Regions from separate parts of the Arthrobacter sp. Soil_N43 genome, predicted to be linked through region 2. Evidence: predicted binding sites of a transcription regulator. Region 2 holds the regulator's gene; each other region holds the start of a gene.

Region 1 (2,261 bases), on a different contig from region 2:
TCCCAGACAGTTTCTCAGGCGGCAAAACGAGCTTCTTGCCGGTGCAGCTCCTGCATGTTCGCTGGCTTATTATCGGAGACAGATTCGACGCAGGGTCGAACTAAGTTGGACAGCGAGATGTAATGGAATGTGCCGGGCAGGAAAATAAGCAGGCGGCGGAAACGACCGAGTCGAAAGCCTACGACGAGCTGCGCACGGCGGTCTTGGTCGTCGGTAACATTTTCGGCACCGAGCCGCGCTGCGCAGATGCGGCAGCACTGCTGTGTGAAATCGGCCGACACCTTGGCTACACGCTTACGGTAAGGCCCGTGTCGCTCATGGCGCAAAGCTATTCGCCGCCCGCGGCGATACTGATGGGGCCAAAGGCTGCAGCATCTGTCTCGGGGTCCTCGCTTGCAAAGGCGCAAACCAAACTCCCTAACGGGGAGAATACGGGCCACGTTGTTGTGACATGTGAAGAGCCGATGCTGCTGATGGACGCCAATCTGCCTCAGTTGGCCCTGGCCAATATTGACGCTCCTGTCCTCCTATCCAAGGTCAGCAGCACGCATCCGGACAATGACGAATGGCATTTTAGGCCGACGACGGATCTCGAAGTCCTCTATATCCTCGACGAAGGCGCGAGAGGTCTAATTGAGCGTTTCGATGAAGCTATGGCCAGTAACACCTCGCACGCACGACATATCGCGAAGCTGATCCAAGACGGGACGCCGTGGATGGAAATCCTGGGTGAGCTCCACGAGCTTTCAAAACGCGAGAGAGCCTAGACGGCCTGCAGGCAAGGCATCTCAGGGCAGGCAAGGTTGATCCAACTTGCGCACCGCCGGGTCTGATTTGCTCTTCTGCGAGTGACACTCGCGTGGTTGCACCACTTCCCCAACCCAATCCTCGCTAGCAAGAAAACAAGCAAGCAACTACTGCTCCTGAGGCTATCGGAAATAATGCTTTCCTTAAGTGCATCGTGCGGCATAGACCATGACGGCTACGCTGCGATGGCGTGGCCAACCTCGTGGCTTGGCTGACAGTGTCCCGTCGTCCGACGCGCCACGGCCAGCGCATGCGAGCGAATCGCGTCGCCGCGCCCGTCGACTTGCTAGCGTAGTCGCGTATCGAACGAATGTTCGACGGGAAGTAAGGGCATCGTGGGGACACAGAGCACCATTGAATGGACCGAGGCAACTTGGAACCCCGTCACCGGCTGCGACAAGGTCGCAGCCGGATGTGACAACTGCTATGCACTGGCCTTAGCAAAGCGGCTCAAAGCAATGGGGGCGGGCAAGTATCAAAATGACGGAGATCACCGGACCTCTGGTCCGGGCTTTGGCGTCACCCTTCATCCGACTGTGCTGAAGCAGCCTTACCTATGGCACAAGCCAAAGGTCATCTTCGTGAACTCTATGAGCGACCTCTTCCACGCCAAAGTCCCGCTCTCTTATGTCCGCGACATCTTTGATGTCATAAGGGAAACCCCGCAGCACACATATCAAGCGCTAACAAAACGGGCTCACCGTATGGGGCGGCTGGCGGACAAGCTGGATTGGCCGCACAACCTATGGATGGGGGTTTCCGTTGAGGAACGAGACGTCGTCGATAGAATTGATAGCCTGCGGTCTGTCCCCGCCGCCGTTCGCTTTCTATCTTGTGAACCACTCCTCAGTAGTCTGCCTGGACTGAATCTGGACGGCATCAACTGGGTGATAGTAGGCGGCGAGTCTGGCCCTCAGGCCCGCCCGATGGAGCCAGCGTGGGTCCTCGATATTCGCGACCAATGTCAGGAAGCCGGAGTGCCCTTCTTCTTCAAGCAATGGGGAGGTCGAACCCCAAAAGCAAAGGGACGCGAACTCGACGGACGAACCTGGGACGAAATGCCGGGGACAGCCTTCAGCCGCGGCTAGGCCGCCTTACGAATGACGTGCTGGTGGGGCTTGCTGCCTTTGGTCACAAAGTCCACCTTGCCCGCCTTCACCAGATGTCTCAAGGCTGCTGTGAATGCTGTCTCTTTTGCCTCACCGTAGACATCACCGAAGATTTCATGGGTGAAACATACGACAGCCTTTTCCTGGCCATCCTCCACAAGAGCGCATATGTTGCCCGCGATTGTTGCCGTTGCCTTCTCATGCTCTCGGTTAATTTGGTGTTCCACGGAGTCAAAAAGCATACCCGCTACAGCATCCTGGTCCGGGCCCAATGCCCTCAACCATTTTTCCCGGGCCTTCGCCGCCGCAACTCCAAATACCCAAAGTCCATGAGGATCGGCGGTC
Region 2 (2,261 bases):
ACCTTGCCGTTCTCCAGGTTGTTCAGCTGGACAATATCCGCGATGACATCGCGCGGGTCCCTGGCCGGATCAACACTCCCCGCAATGGCCCACAGCGATTCCCCTGGCTGCACCGTCACGGAAACGGTCTCCGTCACAGACAGCCCGCCGGCGGCGTCTGCTGCCTTGGCCGGGGAGTTCAGCAGGCCGGTGAGAGACAGGAGAAGCGCAGCCAGAAGTACCAGCGGCAACCCGATCAGGACGATCCGCCCGCGGCGGGTGAGCCGCAGCCGCGGAGGCTTGCCCGTCTGCGGGCCAGGCCGCCCGCCGGCCTGCAGGCCCTGGGTGCCCAGGGGCTTCTGGTGACGAGAATGGTGAACTGCTGTTGTAGCTGACATGAACTGAGCCCTCCTGGACTACTCTGTGCTGCCCGGTGTGCCCCGGTCCGCCGGGCATCCGCCGGCATTTTCGAATGGCCGGGCCGCTCCGCAGCTGAACTAGAACACATGTTCGAACTTTGCTTCTCCAGTTTTAGCACTTATCGACGAATAAAGTCGAGACTCGCTAGAACAAATGTTTGAAAAAGCCTTGTGGCTGGCCTACGTTTGAAATCAAAGAACAACCACTTCTGCAGTTGATCAGCAGGGTCTGACATTTCAGGCCGGAAGTTCCCGGCAACTGCGGCCAAAGCAAGCCGGGAGGAACGAAAGGCGTTGGCGAACATGGCAGCACAAGCCTCCGACGGCAAAGCTACCCAGCGCAGCCAGCGGTCCCGGACAGCACCCAAGGGACTCACCGTCCGGCAGAAGAAGATCCTGGAAACCATCCAGCGCTCGGTCAACGACAACGGGTACCCTCCCTCCATGCGGGAGATTGGCGACACCGTTGGCCTGGCCAGCCTGTCCAGCGTCACCCACCAGCTCTCGCAGCTGGAAAAGCTCGGGTACCTCCGGCGCGATCCCAAGCGCCCCCGGGCAATGGAAGTTCTCATGCCCCTGACGCTGGATGCCGGAGTCTCCAAGGCCGCCGGCGGGGACAAGGGCACCCCGCAGCACAGCGCTGGCCGTGCGTCCGTTTCGGAGCTGCCCAGCGCCACGGACACTGCGCTGGTTCCGCTGGTGGGCCGCATTGCCGCCGGCGGTCCCATCCTCGCCGACCAGATGGTGGAGGACCTCATGCCCCTGCCGCGCCAGCTCGTCGGCCACGGGGAGCTGTTCATGCTGAGGGTTGCCGGTGATTCCATGGTGGACGCCGCGATCTGCGACGGTGACTGGGTAGTGGTGCGGCGCCAGAGCGACGCGGCCAACGGCGACATCGTGGCGGCGCTGTTGGATGACGAAGCAACCGTCAAGACCTTCCGGCAGCGGGACGGCCACACCTGGCTGCTTCCCCAGAACACCCAGTACGAGCCCATCCTGGGCGATCACGCCGTGGTCATGGGCAAGGTCGTGTCCGTACTGCGGTCGCTTTAGGTCGCGGTTCGCTCGAGATCTCCCTCTGGATAAGGGGTTCCCAGAACTACTGTGCCCCGGCGAGCCTTTCCAGCGCCGCCACGGCGATCTTCCGGTCCGTCGTGGGCCAGAACGGCGGAAGCGCGGCGCGGAGGAACCCGCCGTAGCGCTCCGTCGAGAGCCGCGAATCCAGGACCGCCACCACACCCTTGTCATCCGTGGACCGGATGAGGCGCCCGGCGCCCTGGGCCAGGCGGATTGCGGCATGGGTGGCTGACACGGACATGAAACCGTTGCCGCCGGCCTGGGCTACGGCCCGGGAGCGTGCCGTCATGAGGGGGTCGTCCGGCCGCGGGAACGGAATCCTGTCGATTACCACCAGCCGGCACGAACCGCCGGGAACGTCGACTCCCTGCCACAGGGACATGGTGCCGAACAGGCAGGTGTCCGGTTCGTCGGCGAACTGTTTCACCAGTGCGGTCATGGTCGAGTCGCCTTGGCAGAGGACGCTGACGTCCAGGCGGGGGCGCAGCGCCTCGGCCGCGTCCTCGGCGGCCCGGCGGGACGAGAAGAGGCACAGCGCTCCCCCGCCTGAGGCACGGATCAGCGTTTCCAGTTCGTCGAGTGCTTCCGGCGACATCCCCCGGCCCGGCTTGGGAAGGTGGCCGGCCACGTACAGGATGCCCTGCTTCGGGTAGTCGAAGGGGGAGCCGACGTCCACGCCCGTCCAGCTGGGGGCGCCTTCGCCCAGGAGGCCGAGACCGCCGGCGGCGGGTTCGAAGGCGGAGCCGATGGCCAGCGTGGCGGAGGTCAGGACCACCGTGTGGCCTT
Region 3 (2,261 bases), on a different contig from region 2:
TGGCTGAGCGTGATGCACGGTACGGACGCGGGGGCATCCACAGCGGCTTCGGCCTGCATCTGCCCGGCGTCCCACAAGGAGAAGATGAGGCCGTGGTTGGCCTGGATGAAGATCACTTCGGGAAATTCACGGTGGACGGGCCAGCCTAGGCCCTCAACATAGAAGCTGCGGGAGGCGGCAACGCTTCGCACTCCCAGTGAAATAAAATCGACTCGGGGCTGCATGGTTCGATACTGTCATGGACATGCCCACAAATCACGGAGACGATAAAAGCGCCCAGGCTGACAGGGAGCAGCTCGCAGCTGTCCGGATCGCCGTGGACGAGGTTGATGACCAGATCGTCACGCTGATTGCGCGCCGTGAACGTCTGATCAGGATCGCGGGGACGCTCAAGGGCGATGACGCCGAGGTCCGGGCTCCCGGTCGCGTGGAACGTGTGATCGAACATGTCCGCGCCGCTGCCGAGAAAAAGGAAATCGACCCCGACATCGTGGAAACCACGTACCGGGCCATGATTTCGAAATTCATCGAACTCGAGATGAAGATCCACAACGAGAACGCCTGAGCAGGCGCCCCCGCAGGCACTGGGCAGCCCGCAGGCACTGGGCAACGACCGGGTGGTCGGGTCCCGTTGCGGTGTCTAAAGGGACTCTTCGACCGGCACGCCCGACTGGAATTCCCGCCCGTCGGCCTCGCTGAAGGCTGACATGAGGTGGCCCTTCTCCAGCCCGAGCACGGTGCTCATGGGGAATTTGCCCGTGATGGTGCTGCCCGAATGCTCGACACTCGTGATGTCGAAGTTCTCCTCGGTGCCGTCATGGCTGAACGAGTACATCGACACGGCCTCGCCGTTCATGAACTCAATTCCAAGCCTCCGTTGATGTGAGTAGTCCGGAGTTGCTGCCACGAGCCCCACTACGAAGGCGCCCGATCCTGGAATGTTGCCGTCAATATCAAATTTGGCCACCAGGATGGTGTCTTTGGCGGCGATGCTTACGTGCTTCAGGAGTGCGTCATTGGAACTCATGGCTCCATCCTGCCCCCTGAGCCGCTGTCCGTCCACACCCATCTAGGTTTTGCCGGAGGCCAGGCGTAGACTGTACTTATTCGAATACATATTCGAACCATCCAATATTTGCAGCAGCTTCACCTTGGTATCCGGAGGCACCCATGGGCATGTTCAGCGAGTCCGTGGAGGTCGCCTGCGGACTTGAAGGCCAGCCGGTGGAGCTGCAGTGGGGCGGCAGGACATATGCAGTCTGCGCCGAACCGGTCCACTGGTATGAGCGCCGCCAGTGGTGGGCCGAGGAACAGCGGGCTCCACTGGGCAGCGGGCCCGGACTCGTGGATCACGAGATCTGGAGAGTCCAGGTGGTGCCCAAGGAAAACCCTGCGGCCCCTGAACACCTGACACTTGATCTGGTCCGGCATACCGGCAGCGGGCGCTGGAGGCTGCTCCGGATCCACGACGCCCTCCGGCACAAGACAGCATGAGCTTCACGCACCTTCACGTTTCCACCGCCTTCAGCGCCCACTACGGTGTTTCCTGGCCCGACGAGCTCGCCCAGTCGGCGGCAGCAACAGGTGCAACCGCGCTTGCCTGCACTGACCGGGACGGCCTCTACGGGACGGTCAAGCATCTTAAGGCCTGCATGGCTGCCGGGCTGGACCCGGTGGTCGGCGTGGATCTCGCCGTTTTCGACGACGAGGGAGACCTCCGCACCCAGCTGTCCGGCCGCGTGGTGGTGCTGGCGCACGGCCACACCAACGGGGCCGGCTACAAGGCGCTCTGCCGGCTGGTTTCGGATGCCCATGCCCGCACAACGGGCAAGGCCGGGGGAGTGGTGCCGGTTGCGGTCACCCGCGCGGAGCTGGCATCAAGGGTCCTTCACCCCGATACCCTGAAGCCGGTGCTTAGCGTGCTGATCGGGCCGGATTCCGACGTCGGAAGGGCCATGGGCGGGCGCCGTTACCTCCGCCCCCGCACGCTCTTCAAGAGCTGGCTGGATGCCATGCCGGCGGGAAGCGTCGTCGCGGAGGTGGTCTCCCATCTCAGTGCCCCGGGAGAGCCCCTCAGCACCGCCCACGCCGTCCGCATGCTCAAACTCGCCCAGGAATACAGTGTTCCGGCGGTCCTCACCAACGCAGTGCGTTACTGTGCCGAGGACGGTGCCGCCACGGCCGATGTTCTCGACTCCGCCCGGACCTTGAAATCCCTGCCAGAACTGTCCGCCGCGCCGCTGCTCCAGCCCAACGGGCAG

Evidence for each region. Region 2 encodes LexA, which represses DNA repair genes until DNA is damaged. Its sites were predicted from a motif close to TCGAACANNTGTTCGA; they were not measured.
Region 1: AC3A3W_RS13500 (DUF5131 family protein) is a predicted target of LexA. The motif match lies at 1,110-1,125, and genes of this name have one in related genera.
Region 3: AC3A3W_RS04145 (DUF6504 family protein) is a predicted target of LexA. The motif match lies at 1,108-1,123, and genes of this name have one in related genera.

The regions. Positions count from the first base shown of each region.
Region 1 is NZ_JBDGML010000100.1:100,915-103,175, reverse strand. It holds gene AC3A3W_RS13505 (hypothetical protein) at 123-767, shown strand; gene AC3A3W_RS13500 (DUF5131 family protein) at 1,143-1,895, shown strand; gene tcmP (three-Cys-motif partner protein TcmP) at 1,892-2,261, opposite strand, start outside.
Region 2 is NZ_JBDGML010000130.1:2,303-4,563, forward strand. It holds gene AC3A3W_RS21460 (LysM peptidoglycan-binding domain-containing protein) at 1-377, opposite strand, end outside; gene lexA (transcriptional repressor LexA) at 702-1,451, shown strand; gene AC3A3W_RS21470 (ATP-dependent DNA helicase) at 1,498-2,261, opposite strand, start outside.
Region 3 is NZ_JBDGML010000053.1:5,181-7,441, reverse strand. It holds gene AC3A3W_RS04160 (VOC family protein) at 1-224, opposite strand, end outside; gene AC3A3W_RS04155 (chorismate mutase) at 239-565, shown strand; gene AC3A3W_RS04150 (hypothetical protein) at 641-1,027, opposite strand; gene AC3A3W_RS04145 (DUF6504 family protein) at 1,171-1,494, shown strand; gene AC3A3W_RS04140 (DNA polymerase III subunit alpha) at 1,491-2,261, shown strand, end outside.